DNA from 3 places in the Lactococcus sp. NH2-7C genome. Region 1 is predicted to be linked to each of the others. Evidence: predicted binding sites of a transcription regulator. Region 1 holds the regulator's gene; each other region holds the start of a gene.
The links. The regulator HrcA, encoded in region 1, represses chaperone genes, less so after heat shock. The targets are predictions, from matches to a motif close to TTAGCACTCNNNNNNNNNGAGTGCTAA.
Positions count from the first base shown of each region.

Region 2: a site for HrcA is predicted at 5,028-5,054, ahead of groES (co-chaperone GroES). Genes of this name have one in related genera too.
Region 3: a site for HrcA is predicted at 5,076-5,102, ahead of QJV49_RS06975 (Hsp20/alpha crystallin family protein). Genes of this name have one in related genera too.

Region 1 covers NZ_CP124538.1:2,519,752-2,530,204, reverse strand. The annotation lists gene QJV49_RS12605 (fructose-specific PTS transporter subunit EIIC) at 1-100, opposite strand, end outside; gene pfkB (1-phosphofructokinase) at 100-1,017, opposite strand; gene QJV49_RS12595 (DeoR/GlpR family DNA-binding transcription regulator) at 1,100-1,801, opposite strand; gene QJV49_RS12590 (M20 peptidase aminoacylase family protein) at 1,922-3,061, opposite strand; gene QJV49_RS12585 (oleate hydratase) at 3,128-4,891, opposite strand; gene dnaK (molecular chaperone DnaK) at 5,103-6,926, opposite strand; gene grpE (nucleotide exchange factor GrpE) at 6,998-7,537, opposite strand; gene hrcA (heat-inducible transcriptional repressor HrcA) at 7,567-8,610, opposite strand; gene QJV49_RS12565 (hypothetical protein) at 8,832-9,236, opposite strand; gene QJV49_RS12560 (M15 family metallopeptidase) at 9,250-9,996, opposite strand; gene QJV49_RS12555 (histidine phosphatase family protein) at 9,993-10,453, opposite strand, start outside.
Region 2 covers NZ_CP124538.1:1,910,170-1,920,622, reverse strand. The annotation lists gene yycF (response regulator YycF) at 1-531, shown strand, start outside; gene QJV49_RS09635 (cell wall metabolism sensor histidine kinase WalK) at 524-1,966, shown strand; gene QJV49_RS09630 (MBL fold metallo-hydrolase) at 2,145-2,957, shown strand; gene groL (chaperonin GroEL) at 3,003-4,631, opposite strand; gene groES (co-chaperone GroES) at 4,718-5,002, opposite strand; gene QJV49_RS09615 (single-stranded DNA-binding protein) at 5,122-5,511, opposite strand; gene nox (H2O-forming NADH oxidase) at 5,601-6,941, opposite strand; gene ytpR (YtpR family tRNA-binding protein) at 7,104-7,730, opposite strand; gene QJV49_RS09600 (thioredoxin family protein) at 7,816-8,133, opposite strand; gene QJV49_RS09595 (hypothetical protein) at 8,175-8,459, opposite strand; gene pepA (glutamyl aminopeptidase) at 8,562-9,629, shown strand; gene QJV49_RS09585 (transglycosylase domain-containing protein) at 9,686-10,453, opposite strand, start outside.
Region 3 covers NZ_CP124538.1:1,381,010-1,391,462, forward strand. The annotation lists gene mutL (DNA mismatch repair endonuclease MutL) at 1-950, opposite strand, end outside; gene QJV49_RS06960 (hypothetical protein) at 1,079-1,774, opposite strand; gene mutS (DNA mismatch repair protein MutS) at 1,888-4,410, opposite strand; gene QJV49_RS06970 (RicAFT regulatory complex protein RicA family protein) at 4,605-4,952, opposite strand; gene QJV49_RS06975 (Hsp20/alpha crystallin family protein) at 5,199-5,645, shown strand; gene QJV49_RS06980 (NAD(P)-dependent oxidoreductase) at 5,700-6,581, opposite strand; gene QJV49_RS06985 (hypothetical protein) at 6,623-6,829, opposite strand; tRNA gene QJV49_RS06990 (tRNA-Leu) at 6,899-6,981, opposite strand; gene QJV49_RS06995 (DUF1634 domain-containing protein) at 7,121-7,498, opposite strand; gene QJV49_RS07000 (sulfite exporter TauE/SafE family protein) at 7,498-8,349, opposite strand; gene QJV49_RS07005 (hypothetical protein) at 8,535-8,714, shown strand; gene zwf (glucose-6-phosphate dehydrogenase) at 8,785-10,296, shown strand.

The sequences.
Region 1 (10,453 bases):
AAACTAGTTTATTGACCATTTCATCAATAACCGCTTCTTTGCTAGTTGCTTGGAGGTCAAGAATCATAACCTCTGTTTTAAGTAAATCTTTTATTTCCATCATTTCACCTCTGAAATATTAACTTTTTTATAAATTTCTTCCAAAAATGCTCGGCTTGGCATATCATCTGAGAATGCCTTTGAAGTTCCACAAGCGATTGCTTGTCTAAACGCTAAGAGCGGGTCTTTAGACTGACTATATTCAGCTAAAAATCCTGCAACAGTCGAATCACCAGCACCAATAGAATTTTTTAACTCTCCTTTAATTCCTTGAGCAAAATAAACTTTCTCATTTGTAAAGAGGAGTGCTCCATCACCAGCCATTGATACGATAACATTTTGAGCACCCATTTCTAAAAGTTTTTGGCCATAAGGAATGATTTGCTCATTATTTTTTAAGTTTGTTTCAAAGATTGCTTCTAGTTCTTCTCGGTTTGGTTTAATGAGTAGGGGATGAGCAGGAAGCGAATCAAGTAATTTTTGACCATCAACATCCATGACAAAAGTTGCTTTTTGCTTTTGGACTTTAGCAATCAAATGCTCATAGAAATCTTCACCAAGACTTTTAGGGATTGTACCTGCAAAGACAACAATATCATCTTCTTTCAAATGATCAAATTTTTCAAGAAAATGATTAATTTCACTTTCTTTAAGTTTTGGTCCAGCAGCATCAAGACTTGTTTCGTTTTCCTGACTTTTCAGCTTGACATTAATTCTTGTCAAATCTTCTATTTCTGTGAAATCCGATTCAACCTGATTATCTTTTAAGAAATCTTTAATATATTGACCAGAAAATCCACCTAGAAAACCTAGTGCCTTGCTTTTGGCACCTATAAGACTTAGCATGCGACTTTCCATAATTCCTTTACCACCTGCTGAAATCTGTGTTTTTCCTGTTCGATTCACCTCACCAAGTGCTAACTCTTCATAATTCATGAAGTAGTCAAGTGCTGGGTTGAGTGTTACTGTATAAATCATAGTTCTCCTTTAATTTAAGACGTAGGTTTACAAATACTAACTTTTAGTGAAATTTTTTCACCCTATTCATTTAAAACAAACGCTAATTATTCTCGGTAATTAATTCAACTTCTTCAGAATTAGCAAATTTGACAAAACTCATTTGTCCTAATTTAGAAGAGTCGGCTAATATGAAAGCATTCTGACTTTGTTTGACTGCTAGTCCTTTTATTGCTGCTTCTTCATGGTCTGGTGTCATTGCTCCGTGTTCATTGTCAAAGCCGTTAGCCCCAACAAAAGCACTATTGAATTGATAAGCAGAAAGTTGTTCTAAAGCCTGACTACCAATTATTGCATCTGTTACCTTTTTAACTCGTCCACCGAGCAGATAGACGATTAATCGGTCATCTGTTAATTTCGCCAAATGACTGACAGAGTTGGTTACAATTGTTAAATAAAGATGAGATTGATTGATAAGTTCAGCTAAGATACCAGTTGTAGTCCCAGCATCTAAAAAAATAATATCCCCATCTTTAATTTTCGATAATGCTTTTTGAGCGATTTCTTCTTTTTCTTGAATGTTTTTGGAAGTTTTTTCGGAAATACTTAATTCTTCCGATAAGTCTTGTGTAAGTTCTGCACCACCATGAACTCGTCTTAAAGATTTTTCTTTTTCCAATTCATTCAAATCTCGCCTAAGCGTCGATATAGAGCAATCCATTAACGTAAGAAGTTCTTCAATCGTTGCTCTTCTTTTTAATTTTAGATAGTCAACAATCCGTCTTTTTCTTTCATTTGCTAACATTTCCATCTCCTGAATTCGTTTACAAAAATCATTATAACACCTTTATCTTTCAAAATCAATCATTAACTATCATTTTCTTCCAAAAAAACTCAAAAATAAAAAACTATCTAATAATAGTTTTTATTTAAAGTGTTCAAGTAATTGATGAGCGCTTTCCAAATAGTAGTCAACAGCAACTTTTAGAGTTTCATCTTGAACGACCATATCAGCAAAATGAAGTCCAGAGGCCCCTTGTTCATTTGAACCTATAAAAGCAAAGACACTTGGAGCTTGCTTTTGATAATTAGCAAAGTCCTCCCCCGCACTTGATGGCTCTGGATATACCACTTTATCATGCCATCGCTCGGTTCTTTTCCTGATAACATCTGTCAACTCGAAATCGTTGAACGTAAGGTCCGCTTCCATTAACCATTTAATCTCTAGTTCAACATCATAAGCTTTTGCAATGGCTTCGATAATTTGGCTGAATCTTCTCTTTGTTAAAGAACGTACTTCATTGTCAAAAGTTCTTATTGTCCCTTCTAAGCGGGCATTGTTTGGTAGAACATTCCAAGTATTTCCGGCTTCAATGTGTGTGACAGATACAACAGCAGCTCTCAGTGGTGAAATATTTCTAGAAACAATCTGTTGTAGATTTTGAACAATCGCAGCACTAGCTAAAATCAAATCTTGACCTTCTTGCGGATATGCCGCATGACTTCCTTGACCTTTTATTAAAATTTCAAAACGTTCAACGGCTGCCATTACTCCACCCTCACGTAAGCCAATTACTCCAGCTGACAAAGTAGGCATATTATGGTAGCCAATAAAAGCTTGAACATCTGAAACTAATCCTGTTTTTAGAATTTCTTTGGCTCCTTCGCCAATTTCTTCGGCAGGTTGAAATATGAGTTTGATTGTCCCACTAAGTTGACTTTCCTTCTCTTTTAGAATTTTAGCAGCCCCTAAAAGACTAGTCATATGTAAGTCATGACCACAAGCATGCATTGCTCCTTTGTTTACAGATGAAAATTCTAATCCTGTTTCTTCTAGAATAGGTAAGGCGTCAATATCTGCTCTTAGCGCAATAATCGGTTTTCCTGTGCCAATTTTTGCAACAAGTCCTGTTTTAAGCTGACTATCCATTATTTCAATTTGCCAATCTGATAACTTTTGTCGAATAAATTTTGTCGTTTCAACTTCTTTTTCCGATATTTCGGGATGAGCATGAAGATAATGTCTAATTTCAACAAGCTCTTGGTATAAATTTTCTTCAATCATAAGAATAATTGTATCAAAAATAGCGAAGGTTGCTCCTTCGCTATTTCTTGTGACTTCATTTAATTTTTAAATCAGACCCGCATCTTCTAGAAGTTCTTCAATATATGTTCCTTTGATTTTCTTAAGTACAACTTTGAGCGCTTGTTTTTTAATAAATGAGAGCTCTAAATCTTCTAATTTTTGCTTATCTGATAGATAGTAGGCTGAACTTGCTAAAGTTCGTAAATCATAAGCCGAAGCATAAACTTCCGGAACACCACGATCAACATTCAATAATTGATAAACGGCTTCCATCGCAGTTCTAACTGAATACTCGGTTGTAAAGACTGTATCACGCTCAGTTTCCGCAAAATTTCCTAAAAACGCTAAATTGACTGATTGTTCAGGTACTACAAGAGGCCGATCCCCTGGTTCACGAAGCATGAAATAAGAAGTAATGAAAGGCATATATACTGGGATTGTATTAGTATTTTCTTTAACAAATGCTTCGATTTCTTCTTCTGGCATTCCTAAATGATAAAGTAATTCTTGAGTAATTTCTTCACCTGTACAGTCTTCAATTGGTTTTTTGATATAGTTTCCAGGTGTATTTGAAAGAAGACCATAAACCCAAGTTACTGTTTCTTGGTCATTTTGTTCTTTAAAGTGAGGTTGGCGGTGAGTTGTAAATGAAAGGAGCCAATTTGAATCTTTAACAGTAATAATTCCTCCTGTAACCACTTTTCCTGAACGCAATTGACGATGTGTTAATTTTTCAAAATAAGGTTGAATCTTTAAATTTTTCCAAGTAACAGTTGCTGATACAACCCAAGCTTCTTTTGGAATATTCTTACAGAAAACATCCGGATGTCCAAATTCTTCTGATTGTTTAGCTAAATTTTGCCAAAGTTTCCAAGAGCCTCCAAGTTCACTGGTTTTCGGAGCGGCTTGAGTTGGTGAACCTTGAGTTGAACTTTCTGTAATTGAACCATTTGTGACAAAAACTAAGTCATTTTCTGTCAATTCTTTTATTTTTTTGTCAGCAAATACAATAGTTTTTGCTACCTTTTTGCCATTTGAAAAGTCAACTTCAACATTTTCAACCTGTGCTCCATATTTAAAATCAACTCCATGATCTTTTAAGTATGAAATTAATGGTTTTACTAGTGATTCATATTGATTATATTTTGTGAATTTTAAGGCCGAAAAATCAGGTAGCCCTTCAATATGGTGGATGAAACGCATAATGTAACGACGCATTTCAATAGCTGAATGCCATTTTTCAAAAGCAAACATTGAACACCAATAAAGCCAAAAATTTGATTCGAAGAACTCATCAGTAAAGCAATCTTCTATTGTTTTACCTACAAGTAGTTCTTCTTTAGTCATGAATAATTTGATTATTTCTTCTTGAGCTTTTGGACTTAGAGTAAATTTTCCATCATCATTAACCCGTTCACCACGATTATGGATAATACGACAGTTAGATGAATTTGGATCATCACGGTCAATTCGATAAAATTCATCCAAAACGGACGCATCGTCCACTTCTAATGACGGAATTGTTCGGAATAAATCCCAAAGGCATTCAAAATGATTTTCCATTTCACGTCCACCACGAACAACGAAACCATCATGTGGAATAAATGATCCGTCCAATGAACCTCCTGACAAGGGGAGTTCTTCTAAAATGTGAATACGGTTCCCTGACATTTGACCGTCACGAATTAAAAATACTGCTGTTGCAAGTCCTGCAAGACCTGCCCCAATAATATATGCTGATTTTTGATCAACATTTTCTGGTTTTCTTGGGTGGACGAAAGCTTCATAATTTCCATTTGTATAACGCATAATAATTAACCTCCTCTAATCTAAACAACATCAGTTTGACTAATTTTTTAGTCTCTTTACTTCTAATTCTCCTCCAATCTCTTACTAATTTCATCATAGTACAAGAAGAAAATGATTGCAAGAATATGAAACCGTTTTTAGACAACATGTCTATTTTGTCCATTTTTACAAAAAAAAGCACTGACAAAGGAATCAGTACTTTTATAAATTATTATTTGCTTTCTTCAAAGTCACCATCAAATGTATTATCATCTTTTGGAGCTTCTTGAGCATCAGTTGCTTGTCCAGCTTCACCTTGAGCTGCATTTGCTTGTTCATAAAGTTTTACAGCGAGGTTTTGAGCGATTTCAGAAAGTGCTTCTGATTTGGCTTTGATATCATCAATATCTTCACCTTCAAGCGCTTTTTTGAGTTCTTCTTTAGCGTCTTCAGCTTTTTTAACTTCAGCTTCTTCTACCTTTCCTTCAAGGTCTTTCAAAGTTTTTTCAGTTTGGAAAACTAAAGCATCAGCTTCATTACGTGTATCAACTTCTTCTTTACGTTTTGCATCAGCGTCAGCATTTGCTTCAGCATCTTTCATCATTTTATCAATTTCTTCATCAGAAAGACCTGAGTTTGATTTGATAACGATTGTTTGTTCTTTTTGTGTACCAAGATCTTTAGCTTTAACAGAAACAATACCATTTTTATCAATATCAAATGTTACTTCGATTTGTGGAACACCACGTGGTGCTGCAGGGATATCTGTTAATTGGAAACGGCCCAAAGTTTTGTTATCAGCTGCCATTGGACGTTCACCTTGAAGTACATGAATATCTACAGCAGGTTGATTGTCAGCAGCAGTTGAGAAGACTTGTGATTTAGAAGTTGGGATAGTTGTATTACGGTCAATCAATTTTGTGAAGACACCACCCATTGTTTCAATACCAAGTGAAAGTGGAGTAACGTCAAGAAGGACAACATCTTTAACATCACCAGTAATAACACCACCTTGGATTGCTGCACCCATAGCAACAACTTCATCAGGGTTTACTGATTTATTTGGTTCTTTGTTTGTTTCGTGACGAACAAGTTCAACAACTGCAGGGATACGAGTTGAACCACCAACCAAGAGAACTTCGTCAATATCAGAAGTTGACAAACCAGCATCAGAAAGGGCTTGGCGAACTGGTTGACGTGTAGCTTCAACAAGATCATGTGTCAATTCATCAAATTTAGCACGAGTCAAAGCCATTTCCAAGTGAAGAGGTCCAGCAGCACCCGCTGTGATGAACGGTAAGCTGATTTGAGTAGTTGTTACACCTGAAAGGTCTTTTTTCGCTTTTTCGGCTGCATCTTTCAAACGTTGCAATGCCATTTTATCTTGGGCAAGGTCAATTCCGTTTTCTTTCTTGAATTCGGCAACCATCCAGTCAATGATTTTTTGGTCAAAATCATCACCACCGAGTTTGTTGTTACCAGCAGTTGCAAGAACATCAAATACGCCATCACCAAGTTCAAGAATTGAAACGTCAAATGTACCACCACCAAGGTCAAATACAAGAATCTTTTCATCTTTATCTGTTTTATCAAGACCATAAGCAAGAGCTGCTGCTGTTGGTTCGTTAACGATACGTTCTACTTCAAGACCAGCAATTTTACCAGCATCTTTAGTTGCTTGACGTTGAGCGTCATTAAAGTATGCAGGTACAGTGATAACTGCTTTTTCTACTTTTTCTCCAAGATAAGCTTCTGCTGTAGCTTTCAAGTTTTGAAGAATCATTGCTGAAATTTCTTGTGGTGTATATTCTTTACCATTTGCAGAAACTTTTTCAGATGTTCCCATTTTTGATTTAATAGAAATAATTGTTTCTGGATTGGTCACTGCTTGACGTTTTGCAGCGTCACCAACAATGATTTCACCATTTTTGAAGGCTACAACTGAAGGTGTTGTACGATTTCCTTCTGGATTTGGAATAATTTTTGATTCAGTTCCTTCAAGAACTGCTACTGCTGAGTTTGTTGTACCAAGGTCAATACCGATAATTTTAGACATATTTTAAATCTCCTTTATTTCTTATTACTTATGAATAGTTTAAAGACATTGCGGTCAATTTATTTTTTAATTTACTGTGCTACGACAACCATTGCTGGACGAAGTAAACGTTCGTGAAGTTGGTAACCTTTTTGGAAAACTTGCACGATGCTGTCAGCTGGATGTTCGTCATCAGCTGGGACCGTTTGAACAGCCATGTGCAGATTATGGTCAAAGCTTTCATAAGAAACTTCCTCTACACCTTCTTCTTTAAGCGCTGAAATCAAACTTTCTTGGACCATTTCAAGGCCTTTTTTAACATCATCTGTCAATCCTTCAACAGCAAGTGCACGTTCAAGATTGTCTAGTGAAGATAAGATTTTTTTTGCTAAATCTTGTGAGCGATATTTGATAAGTTGCAAACGTTCTTCATTTCCACGACGTTGTACGTTTTGCATTTCTGCAGAAACGCGAAGGAATTTATTTTCCCACTCAGCCGCTAACTTTTGTGCTTCATCAAGTTCGTTGATTTCTTCTTCAACAATATCCTCAAGTGCTTCCTCTGTTAACTCCTCAGTCACTTCTTCATCAACTTTTTCATTTTTGATTTCTTCTTTAGTTTCTTCGGACATAGGCCCTCCTTTTTTAAATAACTTTTTTATCATTTACTAATTTCATAATGGTTACCATCAAGGTAACGATAATAGTCACTCAGCTTCATAGTTAAAACTTTAGCAACTAAGTCAAGAACTGATAACGTCCTTTGATAATCCATTTCTACAGGTCCAACGACTGTCAGAGTACCAAAACCGCGATATGGAATAACAAATTTTTGAGAAATAATCGTTAAATTTTTCATGTATTTTTCGTCATTGTCAAATTTAACAGCCCGCATCTCATCGTTATTAGTGATTTCGCGAATTTCATGAAGCATCCGTTCATCATCGCTAAAGAGTTTGTATAATTCTGCAAGATTGTCAGTTGCATAATCAAAGATATTTTTACGCCCAGCGACGGTCAGCCGTTCTTTGAACAAATCATCAAAAATTGATTCAAAGAGTTGGAGAACTTCACTCGTAACTTTGAAATAACGCTGAACAATCTGTGGAATCTCTGTTCGTAAAGTATAGTGAATATCAATCACTTTTTTACCAACCAGACGCTCTTTAACTAGATTACTAAAGACTGCTAAATCAGCTTCAGTCATCGATTTTGGAAGAATAAATTGATTTGTTCTTACTTCACCAGTCCCTAAAGTTATAACTGAAAGTACTGAATGGCTATCCAGCATGACCATTTCAAATGAAACTAATTGTTGGTCACGTTGGGGAGCATTGAGAACAAAACTTGTCAAACCAGTGAGTTCTGATAAACTTTTAGCTGCTGTTTTAAACAAGTCAGATAGGCGATAAAAATCACCGTCAAAAGCTTTCATCACTTTAAATAAGTCATTTTGACTAAATTCATCTAACTGGATGACATTTTCTACAAAATACTTATAACCTGAAACACTTGGAACACGTCCACTTGAGGTGTGTTCTTTTTGAATCAAGCCTAGTTTTTCCAAAACTTTCATGTCGTTTCGGATTGTAGCGCTAGAAGCTTGAATACTATCAAGGAGCGACTTTGAACCGATTGGCGTATGCTCTTTGGCATAAAGAGAAACAATCAAATTTAAAATTTGTCTTTGACGTTCTGTAATCATGACTACTCCTTTCTCCACAGATAAGAAGTTCGGCAAAACTTCTTTCGCAAGTTCAAAAATTTCTTGAGCCTTTGACTTCTGTTTAGTATCTACAAGCTTTTTTCTGTTTTAGCACTCTTCATCTCTAAGTGCTAACAAGTTTATTATAACCCTTTGTCTATACCTTGTCAAGAAAAAAGGCATAAAAATTAGCACTCTTTTTATTAGAGTGCTAATTTCACTTATAAAAGATTGGAATCTTTGGATATTTGCCAAATATTCATGACTGTAATCACCATTACAGCAATGATAAAGAGGCTTTCATACTTTACTTCATGTTGAATGAAAAGTAAAGCATAATCTATAATCAAAAGTGCCGAAATAATTTCTAAAAGTATAAAAGTAAAACGCCAAAATTTCAACAATAGAAATATTAATAAAGCAAAAATCAATAAATAGATTAAACTTTGCCAAGTCGTAATTGTTGACGAAATTTTATCTGTTAATGTTTTTATGTTAATTGATAAGTTATTAAAAAATTGGCTAAAGAAATTATTATGGACAAGGAGAACTTTAATCATTTCCGATGCACTATAAATAAATAGAGCAACATTAACATATAGTAGAAGTCTAGTTCGGTTTAGCATGATTTTATTTCCTTTATGCTGGTAGTAGTTTTAGATATTCTTCTAAAGTAAGATTATGTTCGGTCATATATTTAGCATTTTCTAGGCCGACATATCTAAAATGCCAATCTTCATAATCAATTCCTGTCTCTGAACTTTTTCCTTCTGGAAAACGAAGAACAAATCCATATTTGGGAGCAATTGCTGCAACTTGTTTTGCATATTGACTCTCATTCAGGCTATCAATATTACTCATATCAATCGCTAATCCTGTTTGATGCTCTGAACTTCTTGGTGGCTGAGAATAAGTTTGCACATTTTTTATCGCTTCTTCTTCTGAAATTGGATTTCCACTTGAATTTACTGTTCCTTGACCATTCATTTCTGCTTGGACATAAGATTGATAAAGCCCTTCTTGATATGAGACTGACCGATAACCTGAGATTAAATGTTCAGCTGGTGATATTTGTTGGGCTGCTGCTAAAAATTGTTGAACCGCTGATGCTATCCTTTGATCAACTTGAATCCCATTTACGGTTGCCAGTGTTGGGTTCATTTCATCTTTAGGTGATTTTCGACTCACCAATACTAAATCCCAATCTGATTGTTTAGCGTCAGGTAAATCCTTTTTCTTTGCCGCCTCTTTGGATGAAGAAATACTTGTTTTTTTTGCTGAATTGTTTGTTGAATTTGATTTATTATTGGTGATTAAAATAAATCCCAAAGCTCCAATGATCAAAAGAACAAGCACGATTACACTAAATGTTATTCTTCTTTTCATTTTTTAGCTAACTTTTCACTCCCTATTTCTCGATAAGACATGTCTCCGACTTTTCCAATGGTGAATTTTCCATCCTCAAAACTTAAATGAGTGACAGAACCATTATCAAGACCATGTGGACGAGGGAGTTCTGGGTGAGCGAGTTTTACAAAAGTTCCAATGGTCATTCCATGGCTGACAATAACAATATTTTTAGCCCCTTTTGCTTCAGATTCCTTGGCAATATCTGTAAAGCCATCCATGATACGTCCTGAAAGTTTTTCCCATGGTTCAGCCCAGCCAGCCGTATCAACTTCAAAAATTGCATTAGCAATTACTTCATCAGGAGGGAATTCATCAGTAGAAGTATTTCCTGTTTGGGTAAATATCCTTGGTAACACTCCATCAAAAAGTTCTCCGTCATAACCCCCATCAAATGAGCCAAAACACCACTCACGAATTCTTTTGTCATACGTGT
Region 2 (10,453 bases), 610 kb from region 1:
CTTGATGGTCTTGATGTTGCACGTGAAATCCGTAAAACTTCTGATACTCCAATTATTATGGTGTCAGCTAAAGATAGTGAATTTGACAAAGTAATTGGTCTTGAACTTGGTGCTGACGATTATGTCACAAAACCATTTTCAAACCGTGAACTTTTAGCTCGTATTAAAGCAAACTTGCGTCGTATCAATGTCGCGCCTGCTGAATCTACTGATAATGTCAAGAAAGAATTGATTATCGGAAACCTCCGTATCAATCCAGCACACTATGCGGCTTATAAAAATGATAAACAACTCGACCTTACACACCGTGAGTTTGAATTGCTTTACTATCTTGCTCAACACCTTGGCGAAGTGATTACACGTGAAAATCTTTTGGAAACAGTTTGGGGTTATGACTATTTTGGTGATGTACGTACAGTCGATGTTACTGTTCGTCGCTTGCGCGAAAAAGTTGAAGATACACCAAGTCGTCCACAATACGTTTCAACACGCCGTGGGGTTGGCTACTACATGAGCAACCCACATGATTAAATTTTTTAATTCAATGATTTTTAAAGGAGTAGTTGCCCACCTACTTCTTTTTGTCATAATTTTTATGAGTAGTTTTGATTACAATTTTGCTCATTTAAGTACTTTTATTGGTTATTACTTATTTTCACTTGTCTTTGTTTTAGTCTTTCTCAATCAGCAACATCGCATGATTGTGAATGTTTCTAAACAGATGAATGACATAAAAAATGGCTATTTAAATCGTGATAAACTCCCAAAAGGGACTAGTGAAATCAATGAATTATACGATGAAATTTTAAAACTTGGTGAAGATATTGTTCGCACTCAGAACAATCTTGAAAATCAGCGTAATCAATTAGATAGCATCCTCGCATATATGGTTGATGGTGTCATTGCCACTGACCGTCGGGGCAATATAATTATGGCTAATAAATCAGCCTTACATTATTTAAATACAGACAACGAACATCTGATGGAAAAAAATATTGTTCAAGTCTTAAAAATTGAAGACCAATATAATTTCTATGATTTATTGGAAAAAGAGCCAGAGATAACTATCGAAAGTCATGATGCTGGAAATGAAGCCATTTCACTCCACATTAAATTTGCCCTCTTTCGTCGCGAATCTGGTTTCATCTCAGGAATTATTGCTGTTTTACATGATATGACTGAACAAGATAAGGCCGAACGAGAGCGTCGTCTCTTTGTTTCCAATGTTTCTCATGAACTCCGAACTCCGCTCACCTCAGTAAAAGCCTACTTGGAAGCACTGGAGGACGGAGCAATTGAGGATAAAGAAACAGCTTCAAACTTTATTAATGTTTCTCTTACTGAAACTAATCGAATGATTCGGATGATTTCCGATCTTTTGACTTTATCAAGAATGGATCAAGACCGAATCGTTCTTAACAAAGAAATGATTAATTTAATTGCCTTCTTAGACTATCAAATCAACCGTTTAGACCAAATTTTAGAAACCGAATCAAACGACTTAATCTCTTCTAATTTCACTCTAGTCAGAAAATACTCTGAACAGCCCATCTGGGTCGAAATTGATACCGATAAAATTGCTCAAGTCATTGACAATATCATCGGAAATGCAATTAAATATTCACCTAAAGGTGGAACTATTACAATTTCCGTTGAAAAACGTGAAAGTGACGTTCTAATCTCCATCAGTGACCAAGGAATGGGAATTCCAAAATCTGATTTACTTAAGATTTTTGACCGTTTCTACCGAGTTGACAATGCTTCAAGAAATTCAAAAGTTGGTGGAACAGGTTTAGGCCTCTCTATTGTCCATGATATTGTTAAAATACATGGTGGGACAATTTTTGCAAGGTCTGAAGGAGAGGGTAAAGGAACAACCTTTAGTTTCACACTTCCATATTCATTAGAAGCTGCTGATGATTGGGATGACGATACTGATGAGTTTGACTTTGAGGATAATGCATAATTGATTGATTATCTCACCAAAAAGAGTCCATACATATTTTGTGGGCTTTTTTTTATGAATAAACCTAGACTTTTACCACAAAAAAACTCTCTTAAGCTAATGAATCCCTGATAAATTTATTTTCAAATAATATAAAAGCTCATGGCAATCCCACTATTTTTCTGCTACAATAGACTGTATGACTGAACAAAATGGCTTTAAATATTCCATTTTAGCCTCTGGTTCAACTGGAAATTCTTTTTACTTAGAAACTCCAAAGAAAAAAATTCTTGTTGATGCCGGACTATCTGGAAAAAAAATAGAAAGTTTACTATCAGAAATTGACCGTGACATTCATGATATTGACGCTTTATTAATTACCCATGAACATAGTGACCATATTAAAGGGATTGGTGTATTGGCAAGAAAATATGGTATTGACCTTTATGCAAATGAAGATACTTGGTCTGAACTAGATAGTAAAAATGCTTTAGGAAAAATCCCTGTTGAACAAAAACATCTGTTTGAAATGGGAAAAACAATGACTTTTGGTGATATTGATATTGAATCTTTCGGCGTGAGTCACGATGCCATCGCACCACAGTTTTATCGTTTCATGAAAGATAACAAGAGTTTTGTTATGCTAACTGATACGGGTTATGTATCCGACAGAATGCGTGGAACCATTGAAAATGCAGATGCCTATCTTATGGAATCAAACCATGACATTGAGATACTTCGTATGGGAGCCTATCCTTGGAGGACAAAGCAACGTATCCTAAGTGACCAAGGTCACTTATCTAATGAGGATGGCGCTGAAGCTGCCTTTAGTATCCATGGCAATAAGACAAAACGAATTTTTCTAGGACACTTGAGTTTAAATAATAATATTAAAGAGCTTGCTCATCTTACTATGGACGGTTACTTACAGCAACATGATGTCGATACTAAAAAGGACTTGAAGATCCTTGATACTAGTCACGAACATGCTAGCCAACTTTACGATATTTAGTTGCTCATCAGCAAATAAAAAAGAACCCTAAGGGTTCTTTTTTTATTACATCATACCGCCCATTCCCATGCTAGGATCCATTGGAGGCATAGCTGGAGCAGCTGGTTCTGGCTTATTAGCAACTACTGCTTCAGTAGTCAAAATTAAACCAGCAACAGAAGCCGCGTTTTGCAAAGCTGAACGAGTTACTTTCGCAGGGTCAACAATTCCTTCTTCAATCATATTAACCCATTGACCAGTTGCAGCATTGAATCCTGTACCTACTTTTTCTGAACGAAGTTTATCAATGATAACTGAACCTTCATATCCTGCATTGGCAGCAATTTGACGAACTGGTTCTTCAAGAGCACGGCGAACAATGTTAATTCCTGTTTGGATATCTCCTTCTTCTGAAAGTTTATCCAAAGCCTCAATAGCATTAACAAGTGCTGTACCACCACCAGAAACAATACCTTCCTCAACGGCTGCACGTGTTGCATTAAGTGCATCTTCGATCAAGAGTTTCATTGCTTTGAGTTCTGTTTCAGTTGCAGCACCAACTTTAACAACTGCAACACCACCAGCTAATTTTGCAAGACGTTCTTGTAATTTTTCACGGTCAAAATCAGAAGTTGTTTTTTCAATTTGCGCTTTAATAATAGCTACACGATCAGAAATAGCATCAGCAGAGCCAGCACCTTCAACAATGGTTGTGTGATCTTTATCCACAGTTGCTTTAGCTGCTTGTCCCAAAGCTTCAAGAGTAGCATCTTTAAGATCAAGACCAAGTTCTTCAGTAATTACTGTACCACCTGTCAAGATAGCCAAATCTTCCAATTGAGCTTTACGACGATCACCAAATCCTGGCGCTTTTACAGCTACAACATTGAAGACGCCTTTAATCTTATTAAGAACAAGCGTTGGCAATGCTTCTCCATCAACATCATCAGCTACAATAAGAAGTGGACGATTTGTTTTCAAGATTTGTTCAAGGAGAGGTAAAATTTCTTGAATGTTCGAGATTTTTTTGTCGGTAATAAGAATATAAGGATTATCTAACTCAGCAACCATTTTTTCTGTATTAGAAACCATATATTGACTCAAATATCCGCGGTCAAACTGCATCCCTTCAACAACATCAAGTTCAGTTTGCATTCCTTTTGATTCTTCAATGGTGATAACTCCGTCAGACCCTACACGTTCCATTGCATCAGAAATATACTCACCCACTTTTTCACTACGTGATGAAACGGTAGCTACTTGCGCAATTGCTGATTTATCGTGGACAGGAATTGCCATTTCTTTAATTGAAGCAACAGCTGTTTCAGCAGCAAGTTCAATTCCTCGACGAATACCAACTGGATTTGCACCTGCGGTAACATTTTTTAAACCTTCACGAACAATAGCTTGTGTCAAAACTGTCGCTGTTGTTGTACCGTCACCTGCGATGTCATTTGTTTTTGAAGCAACTTCTGAAACAAGTTTAGCCCCCATATTTTCAAAATGATCTTCAAGCTCAATCTCTTTGGCAATCGTTACACCATCGTTTGTAATTAAAGGTGATCCATATGATTTTTCAAGCACAACATTACGACCTTTTGGTCCAAGGGTTGTTTTTACTGTATCAGCAAGAATATCAATCCCACGCATCATCGCTGTTCTAGCATCACTTGAAAATTTAATATCTTTTGACATTTTAGCTCCTTTTTAAGAATATATTTTTAATTTTATAGATTTTAAGATAGACAAAAGACAACCAAAAAATGATTGCTTTTATAATTTTACTCTACAATTGCAAGAAGGTCTGAATCTTTGAGAATCAAGAATTCTTCACCATCCATTTTTACGGTCGTTCCAGCAAATTTTTCAAAAATTACTGTGTCCCCTACTTTTACGAGTGGAGAAATCAGTGTTCCATGATGATTTGTTTTCCCTTCACCGACGGCAACAACTTCAGCTGTTTGAGGTTTTTCTTGGGAAGCGCTTGTTAACACAATTCCACCCATTGATTTTTCCTCTTCTTCTTTTACACGTAAAACTACGCGATTCTCTAAAGGTTTCAACATTATATTTTCCTCCATTTTTTATTTTTTAGCACTCTTATTAAACGAGTGCTAACATATTCTTATTTTATCTCAATGGTCAGATTTAGTCAAGAGAAAACATTTAGATTTTATGAAATAAATTAGAAAGGGAGTTCTTCCGCATCAAGTAAGGTTTCTTCAACCTTTACAGCGCTTTCTCGTAAAGCGATTGTTGCCCTACTTTCAAGTAAATCATAACTCAGTCCTAAGATTTCTGTGACATAATGTTTTTGATTTTGCTTATCCGTATAATTTCTAGTTCTAATTTCTCCTTCAATTGAAATAAGACTTCCTTTTTTTGCGTAAGAAACCAAAGTTTCTGCAGATTTTCCCCAAATAATAATTGAAATAAAATCTGCCTCTCGTTCTCCTTTTTCATTTTTGAAACGGCGATTGACTGCTAAGGTCACACGGACATATGATTTATCATTTGTTGTTTTTGAAATTTCTGGCGCACTGGTTAAGCGTCCAATTAACATGGTTTTATTCATAATAAAATCCTCCTAACTTTTTATACGAAAAGTTAGAACATTTGTCACAAAAAAAATAAAAAATCTATCAATTGATAGATTTTTATGGTTTATTCTGCATTTAAAGCTGCAACAGTCATGTAATTATATGGACTATTGAAGTGTGGTAAGAAGAATAAATCAAGTAAGGCTAATTCATCAATCGTTTTCTTTTCTTGAATAGCTAAACTAAACATATTAATATTTCCTGCAATTATTTCACTCTTGCTAGCAAGTTGAGCACCAATAATTCTGCGACTTTTTGTTTCATAAACGATACGAATTTTCACACTATCATTATTTTCATGAAGGAACCATGCTTTTTGCTTATCTTCAAAATCACTAAATGAAACTTCTAGGCCGATTTTTTTCGCAGCTTTAACCGACAAGCCCGTAGAAGTCATATTGTAACCAAAAATAGAGATTCCATTAGAACCTTGTACACCAACAGATTCTATTGATTTTCCTCCAATATTATGACCAGCAACAATCCCTGAGCGAACAGCGTTTGAGGCAAGGGCAATGTAGGTGAAGTCTTGTAAAGCATTAGAATAGATTGTGGCAACATCTCCTACAGCATAAACATCTGGGTCACTACTTTGTTGATGTTTATCCACTTTGATTGCTCCATTTTTAAAGGTCTCTAAATGTTCCTTAGCCAGTGCACTATTAGCTGTAAAACCAATACAGTTAATAACGAGATCAACATCATAAGTTGATTTATTGGTTACAATCTGTGATACATGACCTTCTTCATTTGCCTTAAACTCTTGAGCTAACTCACCAAAATGGAGTTCAATCCCATGTTGGGCAAGGTTTTCATCCATCCCTTTAGCAAATTCTTCATCATAATAAGAAGCAAGTGAAGTATTTTCTGCGTCAAAAAGTAGGACTTCTTTTCCTCGACGTTTGGCAGCTTCAGCAATTTCTGTCCCAATATAACCAGCACCAATCACCGCGATACGTTTCACTTCATTCTTAGCAAACTCTTCGTCAATGGCTTGTCCTTCTTGAAAAAGCTTTAAAAAATGAATTCCTTTAAGATCTTTTCCTGGCAAGTTAGGAATAATTGGACGTGAACCTGTTGCCAGAACGAGTTTATCATAATTTTCTGTAATCTTTTCTCCAGTTTTTGACTTGGCATAAATCATTTTATTAGTAAAGTCAATTTCTGAAACTTCTGTTTCTGTTAATATCTTTACTCCCTTTTTTTCAAAATCTTCTGCTTTGGCATAAAACAGCTCATCTGGTTTTTCAATTTGTCTTCCGACCCAAATAGCTGTTCCACACCCCAAATAGCTCATATTACTGTTACGGTCAATCATAACAATCTCATGGCCTGTATATTGATCAATTAATGTATTTGCTGTAGCAATGCCTGCGTGATTCGTACCGATAACTACGATTTTCATGCTAATAACTCTCCTTTAAATGTAAAATTGTTTTTACATTATTCAGTTTAGCATAAGTCATTCTATTTTCTTTTGTAAGCGCTTGTGAACTTTGTGAAAAAATTATTTTAATTTTTTTAGATAAAAAAACTGCCAAAATAAAATATTTGGACAGTTTTCTTATTATGCTTGCCACATTGTTTCTGGATCAAAAGCTTTACCAGCGGATAAATCTGATGATAATTCAATGATTCCACGAACCTCCGGAGCATTTGGTAATTCAAGTTCACGAGCTGAACAAAGCATTCCGTAAGATTGAACACCTCGCAGAGCACCTGGGAAAATCAATGAGCCATTAGGCATCATAGCACCAGGCAAAGCAGCAACTGTTTTTAAACCAAGGGCTGCATTCGGAGCACCACAAACAATTTGTACCGGGTCGGAAAAACCAACATTAACTTTACAGATATGTAAATGATCTGAATCTGGATGATCTTCCATTTCAACAATTTCAGCAACAACAAATTTAGGTTGTGCATCGTGAACAAGAACATCGCTAAATCCTGATTTTCCAAGCTCTTTGTTCAATATTTCAATATCATCAGATGATAAGTTGACTTGACCATTTCCTGACAAATTAGCCAATAGAGATTTCGCTTCAAAAATATTCCAAGCAACCGTCGCTCCAGTTTCTTCAAGAAAAACACGAGCTACTTTTCCCTTACGTTCGAAGTTTACTTTTTCTCCCTTGTCATTTGCAGTGATAAGCATTAAAACATCACCGACATTTGTGTTGTATGTTGCAATCATTTTCTTATTTTTCCCTTTTAATTTCTTAACATTGATTATTATAGAATATAATTCTTAATATATCAATGCTTATCCTGCGATGATACTATTTCGCACTCGCTAAGAAAGTATTGACTTCTTCTTTTGTTTTACGTAATTTATTTACTAGACGAGCTTTTTCTTTGCCATCCTCAATCACGACAAAACTTGGAATTCCCATAATTCCCCATTCAATAGCAAGATCCATATATTCATCGCGGTCCACTTCAACAAATTTAAAGTCTGGATTTTCTACTTCAATTTCTGGCATTTTTGGCTTAATAAAATTACAATCTCCGCACCAACCAGCCGTGAAAAAGAAGACTGTCTTTTCTGGTCCTTTTACAAGTTCGGCTAAATTTTCAATATTTTCTGGAATAATCATTCTACATTCTCCTTTTATTTCTATATGAATACCAAGTTTTCTTACAGAATTTCTTCATTTTTTTCAAAGACTTCTAAAGTTTTAGCATTGATTTCAAAAGTGATTGCCTTATTTTCGCTAACAAGTCCTCCCTCAAAAAGAGCACCCGTAGTTGGCTCCTCAAAAATCCAAAAAGCGTCTATTTTTCTTGTTGAAAAATGTTGCCGAGCTCTGGCAGTAAGTTCATGAATCACTTCTTCTTCCATAGTTTTATAGCCATGATAAGCAACGTGAGCAACTGTTGCACCCGCAATAATTCCCAAACCAAACTTTAGTATTTTTTTCATATGGAAATTTTAACATATTTCTTGGTATAATTATAGTGTAAATCATCAAAATTTTTGCTGACAAATCTGTCAGTAAATTTTTCAGTATTCCGGAGGAGAAAAATGGAACTATTCGACAAAGTAAAAGCACTGACAGAAATTCAAGCGACTTCTGGTTTTGAGGGACCTGTTCGTGACTATTTAAAAACACGCATGATTGCTCTTGGTTATCAACCAAAATTCGATGGGCTTGGTGGTATATTTGTCACTAAAACTTCAAAAATAGCAAATGCCCCACGTATTATGATTGCAGCCCACATGGATGAAGTTGGCTTTATGGTCAGCTCAATCAAAGCTGATGGAACATTCCGGGTCGTTCCACTTGGTGGTTGGAATCCTTTAGTTGTCTCTGGACAACGTTTTACATTATTCACACGTACAGGTAAAAAAATTCCTGTCGTAACCGGTGGACTTCCTCCTCACCTTCTTCGTGGAACTGGTCTTACTCCCCAAATTCCAGCTATTTCTGACATTGTATTTGATGGAGCTTTTGAGAATGCTGCCGAAGCTACTGAATTCGGAATTGCTCAAGGTGATGTCATTATTCCAGAAACTGAAACCATTCTCTCTGCTAATGGTAAAAATATTATTTCTAAAGCTTGGGACAATCGTTACGGTTGTTTAATGATTCTCGAACTGCTTGAATTTTTAGCTGACAAAGAATTACCGGTTACATTGATTATCGGAGCCAATGTTCAAGAAGAAGTTGGTCTTCGTGGAGCCAAAGTTTCTACAACTATGTTCAATCCTGATTTGTTCTTTGCTGTTGATTGTTCACCTGCTAGTGATACTTTTGGTGATGATAATGGTCGTCTTGGAGAAGGGACAACGCTTCGTTTCTTCGACCCTGGTCATATCATGCTCCCTGGAATGAAAAATTTCTTGCTTGAAACTGCTGATAATGCTAAAGTTAAAACCCAAGTTTATATGGCTAAAGGTGGAACTGATGCAGGTGCTGCCCATTTAGCTAATAATGGAGTCCCTTCAACAACGATTGGTGTTGTTGCTCGTTATATTCACAGCCATCAAACAATTTTCAATATTGATGATTTCAATCAAGCTCAAACTTTCTTGAGAAATATCGTAACATCACTTAGTACTGAAAAAGTAGCTGAAATTAAAAACTATTAAATTTTAAAAACAAAAGAAAAAATCACTAGGAAGTCTATCCTAGTGATTTTTGTATTTTATTGACCAAAGTTATAATTAGGCAATATCTTTTTCCAACCAGCAGCTATGTCACTTGCCGAACCACCAATGGAAAAATCATATGTGGTTGTAGGGGCACCAGACTTTGTAGCCCAGAAGCTTGTCGTAGTGTCTCCACCGAGATTAACCTCTTGTGTCTTACCGTTTGATAATTTAACATTAACTTTTCCTGGTTTTTCACCCGTAGAAACTAATACTTTACTCTTAGTCACATTTGGATCACTATTAGGGTCAGTAAATTTTTGACCAGGTCCAAAAATATTAGAATCAGCAGTATTAATTGCATTCACCAATTGGGCTGTAAATTTGGCATTATTAATATAGCCTGACTCCTTAGACATTGGTGAATTGTCATCATGACCAGCCCAACTACCAAGTGTGACTGAAGGTGTAGAAAGCATCATCCAAACGTCTGTATAATTATCAGTTGTTCCTGTTTTACCAGCCCATTGAACATTAGTTGCAAGAGAGGAATTAAGGCCTTGTAACTCACCATAAAACTTACTTGTTTTTTGAGATTTGATAGCATTTTGAAGCATATATTCCATAATAGTAGATGTTGCTTCAGAATATACCTGAGTCCCTCCAGTACTTTGATGTTGATAAATTACATTTCCTGTATCATCTTTGATACTATCAACAATATACCATGGTTCATATTTTCCACCATTGGCTAAAGTTTGATAGCCATTCGTATGTTGAACAACCGTCGGATCAACTCCTCCCCCAAGAGGAAGCGATTCTAC
Region 3 (10,453 bases), 1.1 Mb from region 1:
AAAGCCATCAATTCACGTTCTTTAGACAAACGCACTTCTTGTTTTGTCGGATGAACATTAACATCAGCAAGTGTTGGGTCAATTTTAATCGATAAAATAGCAAACGGGAACCGTCCCACCATCAATCGATTGCCATACCCTTCTAAAATTGCCCGATTCAATAAAAAGTTTTTGATAAATCGACCATTTATTAAAATCGTAATATAGTTACGATTAGCCCTCGTCAGCTCTGGTAAGCTGACATAACCTGTCAGTTCAAAATCTAAGTCTGAGCCTTTGATTTGACGCATTTTTTTCGCTGTCCCTATACCATAAATTGCAGCAATAACCTGGCGTAAATCACCATTTCCAGCCGTTTTCAAAAATTCTTTACCCTCATTAACTAGAGTAAAGGAAATCTCTGGATGAGCCAGGCTCAATCGGTTGATGATATCCGTGATATGAGAAAGTTCAGCCTGCAAGGATTTGATATATTTGAGTCTTGCTGGTGTATTATAAAAAAGATTAGCAACAGAAATTTTCGTCCCCACTCGCTTAGCAAGTGGTTCTAAAGTTTCGATATTTCCACCTTTAGCAATTAGTTTTGTTCCTGATTCTTCCTCAGCCGTACTTGTCTCAATGGTCATCTGGCTGACAGAAGCAATTGATGGCAGAGCCTCGCCCCGAAAACCGAGTGTTCTAATCCGAAATAAATCTGTTGAATCCTTAATTTTACTTGTTGCATGACGACGTAAAGCCAAAGCCACATCTTCTTTTTCCAAGCCTAAACCATTATCAATGACTTCAATTAATCGCAAACCTGCTTCTTCAACATTGACAATAATTTTACTGCTTCCAGCATCAATTGAGTTTTCGACTAATTCTTTAACAACACTAGCAGGCCGCTCAACCACCTCTCCAGCAGCAATTTGATTGGCGAGCGCTTCATTTAGTTCAATAATTTTTCCCACAATAATCTCGCTCTCTTGTCTTTTTAAATTAATTCTAATTATAACACAAAAAGCAAGGGCTCGCTTTTCATTTTTTACTGACAAAAAATGATAGACACGATAAAAATTGTCTATCATTTTTACATTAATTAGTAGTTTCCAAAATTTCGGTAACCATTATCAAAATTATTATAGCTGTTAAAAGCAAAGACTAGTACGAAAATAAGAATCAAAATTGCAATCACAAATAATACAATTCCAATAATGAAGGCAACGAAACCTGCTCGATTCCAACCGTCCATAACCTTACGGAACTCTTCCTCATCACGATATTTATTATCTCGATTTTCAAGTGCCCATTTTTCACCATGAAAACCAAAAACAATCATCCATACAATTCCAAAAATCCAACCTATCCATGGGATTAATCCAATCAAAATCAAGAGCCCCAAATAAGCGCGGTTGGCAATCCCAAACCACATCGGAAAAGAGAAAGCGCCCCAGTTCCATTTAGTTTTAATTTCCCCTTGATTTTCTAGTGAAGGATTCTGAGGAATATCTGCGTAAGCCGATTGTTCACTCGTTTTTTCTTCTATTTTTGGTTGAAGAGGTTCACTAGCAGCAATTACTGGTTCTGTAATCACTGGTTCACTTACAAAACCTTCTGAAACCTCCGCTTTAGCAACCACTGGCTCATCAAGTGCGGGCTCTGCGGCATCCCATTCACTAATATCACTCTTAGTTGTTTCTTCTTGCGAAGCAAGATTCTCAGAATTTAATTCTTCAGTCGGTTCCACTTGAGTCTCAGGGATTTCTTGCCCTTTAAGTTCTTTTTCATTTTCCATGTTTAGCTCCTTTTTATGTTAGCTTCTACTTAATTCATTTTTTAATGAATCTCTTTTAAGTAATTATAGCCTTTTTTCTTAGCTTATTTACAGAATAAGCTTCGCCATCAAGTTTAAAGTGAATCTTTAAGTTCCCACAAGAAATTTAAGGCCTCTCTTGCAGTCATATTATCAACATTTTTTCTTTTTATCTTTTCAATAATTTCTGAAGAATTTTCGGCAAAATCAAATAAACTGAGTTGTTCTTGTTCATCAGGAACTTTTTTAGCAGGCAAAGGTTTATTTTCTAACTTCTGCAAAATCAAATCTGCTCGCTCTAATAAAGGCTGTGGTAAACCTGCAATTTTCGCCACATGAATCCCATAGGATTTATCAGCTGGTCCCTCTGTTATTTTATGCAAAAATGTCACATTCCCATTTTGCTCCAAAGTTGCAACATGAACATTATCCAAATGGTCAAGTTCTTTTTCTAAATCAGTCAATTCATGGTAATGCGTAGCAAACAAGGTTTTTGCCCCAATATGGTCATGAACATATTCAATAATTGCTTGAGCTAGAGCCATCCCATCATAAGTTGCCGTTCCTCGCCCTAATTCATCAAAAATAATCAGGCTGCGACTGCTTGCCTTTTGAATGGCATGGTTGGCTTCAGACATTTCGACCATAAAGGTAGATTCCCCTGAAATCAAGTTATCACTGGCACCAATCCGTGTAAAGATGGCATCAAAAATTGGTAAATTGGCTGTTTCGGCTGGAACAAAAGATCCAATTTGAGCCATAATAACCGTCAAAGCAAATTGACGCATATAGGTTGATTTACCTGACATATTAGGTCCTGTGATGAGTTGAATATCTGTTTGTTCAGGCAGTTCAATGTCATTTGGCACGTATTCTTGAGCACCCATGACTGCTTCAACTACCGCATGACGACCGCCTTTAATTTCAACAATTCTTGAACCGTCTGTAAGCGTCGGACGGATATATCCTTGTTTTTCCGCAACGACAGATAGACTTTGTAAACAGTCAATTTCAGCAATTGTTTTGGCTAAAGCTTGTAGTCTGCCAATATATTGCTCAGTTTCAGTCCGAAGGCCCATGAATAAATCATATTCTAGAGAAGATGATTTTTCACGCGCTTCCAACATAATTTCTTCAATTTCAGTTAATTCCTGAGAACCAAAGCGTTCAGAATTTTTCAAAGTTGCCTTTCGATAAAAATGTTCAGGAACACTATTCAACTGACTTTGGGTGATATGAAAATAATAACCATCCTTACGATTATAATCAATTCGCAGTGTGGAAATTCCTGTCTTGGCTTTTTCATCTGCTTCCAATTTTGCAATCCAAGAAGTTCCATTTTCAAGAGCCTCCCGATATTTATCTAATTGAGCATTGTAGCCTTTTTTAATAATGCCCCCTTCAGTAATCGTTCTTGAAGCATTCTCGCTAATGGCTGAATTAATTAAACCAGATAATTCCGGAATTTCGTCTAATTGGCTCTCTAACTCTTTTAAAGGAGCTTCATTAAGCATTCCCAAAATATTTTTGATAGCAGGAACATTTGATAAAGAATTAGCTAACTGCAAAAAATCAACTGGAACAGCCTTACCAAAAGAAACACGTGAAGCTAAACGTTCTAAATCATAGACCCCTTTTAAGGCTTCTATCAAATCAGAACGCTCAAAGAAATGGTCTAAGAAAATTTGAACAATTTCCATTCGTTTTTGAATGGCTGAATTTGAAACCAAAGGACGGTCAATCCACGACCGTAGCATTCTGGTTCCCATCGCTGTTTTCGTCTCATCAAGCAACCAATAAAGTGTGCCATGTTTTTTATTTTCTCTTTTATTTGCCGTCAGCTCTAAAGATGATTTTGTCGCAAAGTCCATTTGCAAAAAGTCTTTAATTTCATAATGTTCAACTTCTTGTAAGTGACTCAAATCACGCATTTGTGTTTCTTTAACATAAGCCAACAATTTTGAAGCGACTTGATTCTCTAAGGCGGTCAATCCTGATAAATCCATCAGTAAATTTTCAGGAATTTCAATTTGTTCTGAAATCAAAAGATTCATTTGTCTTTCAAAAACTTTTGACTGACTTTCATCTAAAGTAAAACCAGCTACAATTTCCCGCGCCTTGAGCGAAGCAATTTCTCCTACCACCGCTGAAAATTCGCTGAGCTCTGTCACCTTGAATTCCCCAGTTGATAAGTCCATGTATGAAAGAGCATAATGTTTATCTTTGAAGTCAATTGCTACCAAGAAATTGTTATCAACTGAGTTTGAAGCATCGATTGTTGTCCCAGGTGTAATCACCTGCGTCACTGCACGTTTGACGATTCCGACTGCTTTTTTCGGGTCTTCCATTTGTTCAGCAACAGCCACTTTGTAGCCTAAATCAACCAACTTATCAATATATTCACTTGCTGCATGGTGAGGAACGCCAGCCATTGGAATTGGATTTTCTGAATTTTTATTTCTTGAAGTCAGGGTTAGTTCTAATATTTGGGCAGCATTCACCGCATCATCATAGAAGAGCTCATAAAAATCGCCCATCCTAAAGAGCAAGAAAGCATCAGGATAATCTTGTTTGATGTCTAAATATTGTTGCATTCCTGGTGAAATTTTTTCAGCCATTTTTTTCTTCCTATCCCATCTAAATTTTACTGACGAAAATCTTAACATATCCGCAAGCAAACTTAACACTAAATATCCTAAAACAGAAATTCTATCAGTATTTTTTTATTATATTTTTACTGACAAAAATTATAGAATCACCATAAGTAAGCTTACAAGGTCTATCCTATGCCAGAATTTCTTGTCAGTACTTTTTATTCACCAGTTTCCAACAAAAGATTTACTTTTTCTTCTAATTCACCAGTGATATATTGGACTAAATCATTGACATCCTCTAATTTCGTAGCATAATCTTCGACCAAAGGATGATGCTTAATCCTTTTTTCAATGACTTGAGCCGCCTGTGATGTTTTTTTGTAAGCCTGCATTTTATCAATTTTTTGATATAAAACAGCTTCTTTTTGCAGAGCCTTCATTTCTTCTTGAGCTTTAAAAAGTTCTTGATTAGCCATTAGTGCTGTTTCTGCTTGCTGAAAATCTTTAACATAATCAAGATTTCTAATTTTTTCAACAAGCATGTCCACTAACTCGTCGTAGTGCATCTCAAGTCCTCCTTAAATTTTGTTTAATGACTAATTATTTCTTTCATTAAAAACGCTTAGACTTTATAGAATAATTATAACATTTTTTTTAAGTAATTCGTAAGTAGCTTCTACCTCCCTCTATTAGCAGTCTTTTAAAAAGGCTGCTAATTCCGAGTTGAAATTTTTGACAGTCTGACCAATACTGACTATAATTATAAGTGTAGGGTAAAAAGATAATGAAACCCAATAGAGGAGGTAATTACAATGTCAAACGATTTGATGCACAGTCAAAACAATTGGATGGATTTTGGAGATGATTTCTTTAATCATTTTGGTCGGAATTTCTTCAAAGATGGCTTTGGTTTTCCTGCTTCTCCCCGTCAAATGACAATGAAAACAGATGTTTCCGAATCTGACACGGCTTATAGCTTGAAAATTGAATTGCCAGGAGTAAAAAAAGAAAATATCACTATTGATTATAATGATAATATCTTAACTGTCTCCGCCAAACAAGAACATTCCGATGATGAAAAAAATGATAAAGGTGAAGTGATTCACAGTGAACGTTATTACGGTACTTACAAGCGCTCATATCATTTGCCAAATATTGAAGCCAGCCAAGCAACTGCAAAATATGATGGCGGTCTTTTGAGTTTGGATTTACCAAAATTAAAAACAAATGAAAATAATCACCCTATTGAAATCCAATAAAAATTTAATGAAGATGAAAATCCCTAGCCAAATGGCTGGGGATTTTTTTCAGCTCTATTTCGGACGATGTCCATTTGGCCACCACAACTTAATTAAAGCCTGGGTTCCATCATTTTCAAAACCTTTATCAGCCAATTGCTCATAAAGCTCTTTTGCTCCCTTAGTGGCAGGAAGTTCAAGATTCATTTTTTCTGCCTCAGAAAGTGCAATCCCTAAGTCCTTGATAAAATGCTTAACAAAAAATCCTGCACTATAATCTTCACGAAGGATACGGGGGCCATAATTAGCTAAAGACCAAGTCGCACCTGAACCTCCCCCAACAGTGTTTAAAACTTTATCCAAATCTAGACCAGCCTTTTGAGCATAAGCTAAAAGCTCAGTCATTCCAGTCATTGTACCAGCAATACAAATTTGGTTAGCCATTTTGGTGTGTTGTCCACTTCCAGCTGCCCCTTGATGAGTAATAGTTTTTCCCATTTGTTCAAATAAAGGCAAAGCTTTCTCATAAGTTTCTGAATCTCCCCCAACCATAATGGTCAGCGTCGCATTTTTTGCACCCAAGTCTCCTCCAGAAACAGGGGCATCAAGTGCGAAAGCACCGACTTTTTTAGCTTCTTGATAAATTTCTTGTGCTAAAGTTGGCTCAGTCGTCGTCATATCAATAAGAACTTTTCCTGAACAATCATTTTTGAAAATTCCTTCTGCACCAAAATAAACTTCGCGGACGTCCTTAGGATAACCAACAATTGTAATCACAAACTCAGCTTGAGCCGCAGCCTTTTGTGGATTTTCAGCATAAGTTGCACCACGTGCCACAAGACCGTCCGTTTTTGATTTCGTCCGATTATAAACAATTAAATCATGACCAGCGTCCATAAGATGACCAGCCATTGCGGCTCCCATCACACCTGTACCAATAAATGCTATTTTTGACATTTTTTCTCCTTTATCTAGTTGATCTATAAAATCTGTTTTATCTAATTTTGGTAATCACGACGCTTACGGGCTTTATCTCCCCGCAACCGTTTGATTTTTCGGTTACGATATTCATCCAATTGATAAGTTTTCAGCCATTTTTCAATAGCTACTCGTGAATTTCCTGTTTCTTCGCCAATGCTTGATAAAGAGCGTAAAGGATTTTCATCAATAATTTTCTCTAGTTCTTCTCTTGTTAATCTAGTCATACTTCTCCCTCTCAAAAAGCTCAAAAGAGCAAAAAACGGCCAGCTTCCAGCCAACCGTCCACTTAATCATGGGGAAGAAGGGATTTGAACCCTCACGCGATTTCTCGCACATGCACCTGAAGCATGCGTGTCTGCCATTCCACCACTTCCCCGGGTGGTCATAACGTTGTCCTTTTCCTAAGCTGCTAAAAGCAGCTAGCGCAAAGGCACTTCCCAGCAGGTCATAACACTTTTCTATAATATCAGTTTAATAGAAAAAATGCAAGTTGAAAATCCGCTATGACGCCCTATTTAAGCACCTCCGTGCCCTACAAACATTGCAACAATTAATATAATCAAAACCAAAGTTGTAATTGCCACATAGAGTTTATCTCCTTCTTTTGCGAAGGCTACAATTGAAGCAACTACTCGTAAAACAGGAGTCAAAATTAAGAGGAATAAACCAGTCATCAACCAAGCCAATGCTTTAAATTCAACTAAACCACTTAAAATTTCATTAAATTTATCTGGCCAAACCCCTTCGGCATAGCCTGAATGCCCGCTTAGGAGAAACATCAAAATTCCAATAATAATGACTGTAGCACTAACAAAGACACCAGCACGAAGAATTTTTCCGATGTTTCGCTCTATTTTGAGTAACTCTTCTTTTGTCAATTCTTTACTTCCCATTAGAATGATACCCCCAATCCTTTAAGTAACATTTGCAATGCCATAATTAAAATAACTGGAATGAAAATCAATCGAATTGTTTTCGCTGGTAACTTAGGCATAATTTTTGAGCCCAAAGCTGCACCGCCAACAATCCCAATAGCAAGGGGCCCTGCTAAACTTGGATTAACATAGCCATTGAAAAAATAAACCGTTGCAGAAGCCGCTGCTGTTACTCCAATCATCAAATTTGAAGTCGCTGTTGAAGCTTTTAAAGGCATTTTCATCATTGAGTCCATTGCCATGACCTTAAAGACCCCAGAACCAATTCCCAAAAGACCTGACGCAACACCAGCACCAAGCATTACAGCAGCACCACCTGGAACCTTTTCTACTTGATAAGGAATTTCCTTACCAAGCTGCTTATCATAATAACTAGAATTTAATTTTAATTTCTCAGCTATCTTATCTGACTCAACTTTTTGAATCACTTCTTCACCTTTATGCATTTTCCGCCACATATTGTAGCCTTGGAAAATCAATAGGCAACCAAATAGAATATTTAAAATCGTCGCATCAAAAAATCCTGCTAAAATTGCACCAACTAAACCACCAATTGTGGTAAATATTTCCAAAAACATAGCAGTACGAACATTAATCATATCATCTTTCAAATAAGAAATGGCCGCACCAGAACTTGTAGCAATAACGGCAACAATACTTGCCCCAATGGCATATTTAATATCAACACCAAAAAATGTCGTAATAATGGGCGTGATAATAATTCCACCCCCAAGACCCAAAATTGAGCCAAATACCCCTGCGACGAAACCAAGAAGTAACATCAACAGAGTAAATACTAATAAAGACATGTGTTTCTCCAATCTAATAACCCTATTCTACCAAAAACTTTTTAAAGCTGCTTGTTCCTTTGATTAAGTTACTTTATCATGAACATTTAAATACTATTCTATTTTTTAGAACCCTAATTTATGATATAATTCTTATAAGATTAATGCTTCACAAGAGTTTTTGAGGCAACTTATTGGAGGTTAAAATGAATAGACAAGAACTTGAGACACGACTTCGTCAAGAGCTAGCAATTCCCTTTTATAATGCTAAAATAGCCGAGCGCAATTATAGCGAGTCCGAATTTCAAGAAATGAAAGCTGAACTTAAAGCCGATATTGAACAGTATGCTCATGATTACGTCAATGAAACTAATACAAATGGTTAAATTTTACTGACAGAAATTCTAAATCAGTCTGTCAGTAAATTAATTATTGTTTTTTAAAAAAGGAAAAAATATGACCGAACAAAAACAAGCACTTTTCACCATCTTCGGAGCAACTGGTGACCTCGCTAAAAGAAAGCTCTACCCTTCACTCTTTCGCCTTTTTAAAAAAGGAGAATTAGCTGACAATTTTGCAGTCATTGGTACCGCTCGCCGTCCATGGACAAACGAATATTATCGAGAAGTCGTCTTAGAGTCTATCAAAGATTTAATAAACTCAAAAACAGAAGCCGCAGACTTTGCCAGCCATTTCTATTATCAAAGTCACGATGTTAGCGACAGCTCACATTACGTTAACTTAAAAGATTTGGGTGAAAAATTGCGTAAACAGTATAAAACTGCTGACAATCAAGTCTTCTTTTTAGCAATGGCTCCTCAATTTTTTGGTACTATCGCTGAACACCTTAAATCAGAAAATATTTTGACAGGTGAGGGTTTTGAGAGAATCGTCATTGAAAAACCATTTGGGACAAGCTACGATACTGCAAAATCACTTAATGACAGCCTCGCAAAAGTATTTAGTGAAGAACAAATTTTCCGAATTGACCACTACCTTGGAAAAGAAATGATTCAAGCTGTTTCGGCTGTTCGTTTTGCTAACCCAATTTTTGAATCACTCTGGAATAATCAACACATTGATAACGTTCAGATTACCTTTGCCGAATTTATCGGCGTCGAAGACCGTGGCGGTTACTACGAAACTTCTGGTGCTTTAAAAGATATGATTCAAAACCATGTCTTACAAGTACTCAGCCTCATTGCCATGGAAAAACCTGAAAAATTTGATGAAGCTTATATTGTAAAAGAAAAAGTTAAAGCTCTTAACGCAATCCGTCAATATTCTTCTGAGGAAGCTTTAGAAAACTTCGTTCGTGGTCAATATATCGCAGGACGTTTTGACGGCGAAGATTACCTAGGTTATCGTGAAGAAGATTCTGTTGCACCAGACAGTCGAACTGAAACTTTCGCTGCCGGGAAATTCGTTATTGATAATGAGCGTTGGTCAGGCGTTCCTTTCTATGTTCGCTCAGGAAAACGTATGACTGAAAAAGGAACTCGTATTAATATTGTTTTCAAAAAAGATAAAGACAATCTCTTTGCAGAAAATTGCGATGACCAATCCGTTCAAAATGTTTTGACCATTTATATTCAACCAACTGAAGGGTTTTCACTTTCAGTAAATGGAAAAGCGGCTGGTCAAGGCTTCCATTTAGAGCCTTTGCGCTTAAATTTCCGACACGATAGTGAATTTCTTGGAAATTCTCCTGAAGCATATGAAAAACTTTTCCTAGATGTCCTTAATGGAGATGGAACAAATTTCTCACATTGGGAAGAAGCGGCTCGCGCCTGGGAACTTATTGATGTTATTCGAGAAGCTTGGGATAAAGAAACTTCTGAGCTTCCAACTTATGCGGCTCGCACAATGGGACCTAAGGCTGCATTTGACTTACTAGAAAAAAATGGTCACGAATGGGCTTGGCAACCTGATTTATGGTATCAAGAACGTGGTTACTACAATAAATAAAGAAAAAAACCTGTCTTAACGATAGGTTTTTTATCTTTTCCACAAACTTTTACACAGTTTTCCACATATTTGTGGAAAGACTTCACAATTCTGTGGAAAACTTTCTGTTTTTATCCGTAAAATAAGATAAAAAAAGGAATTTACTTGTGAATTTATT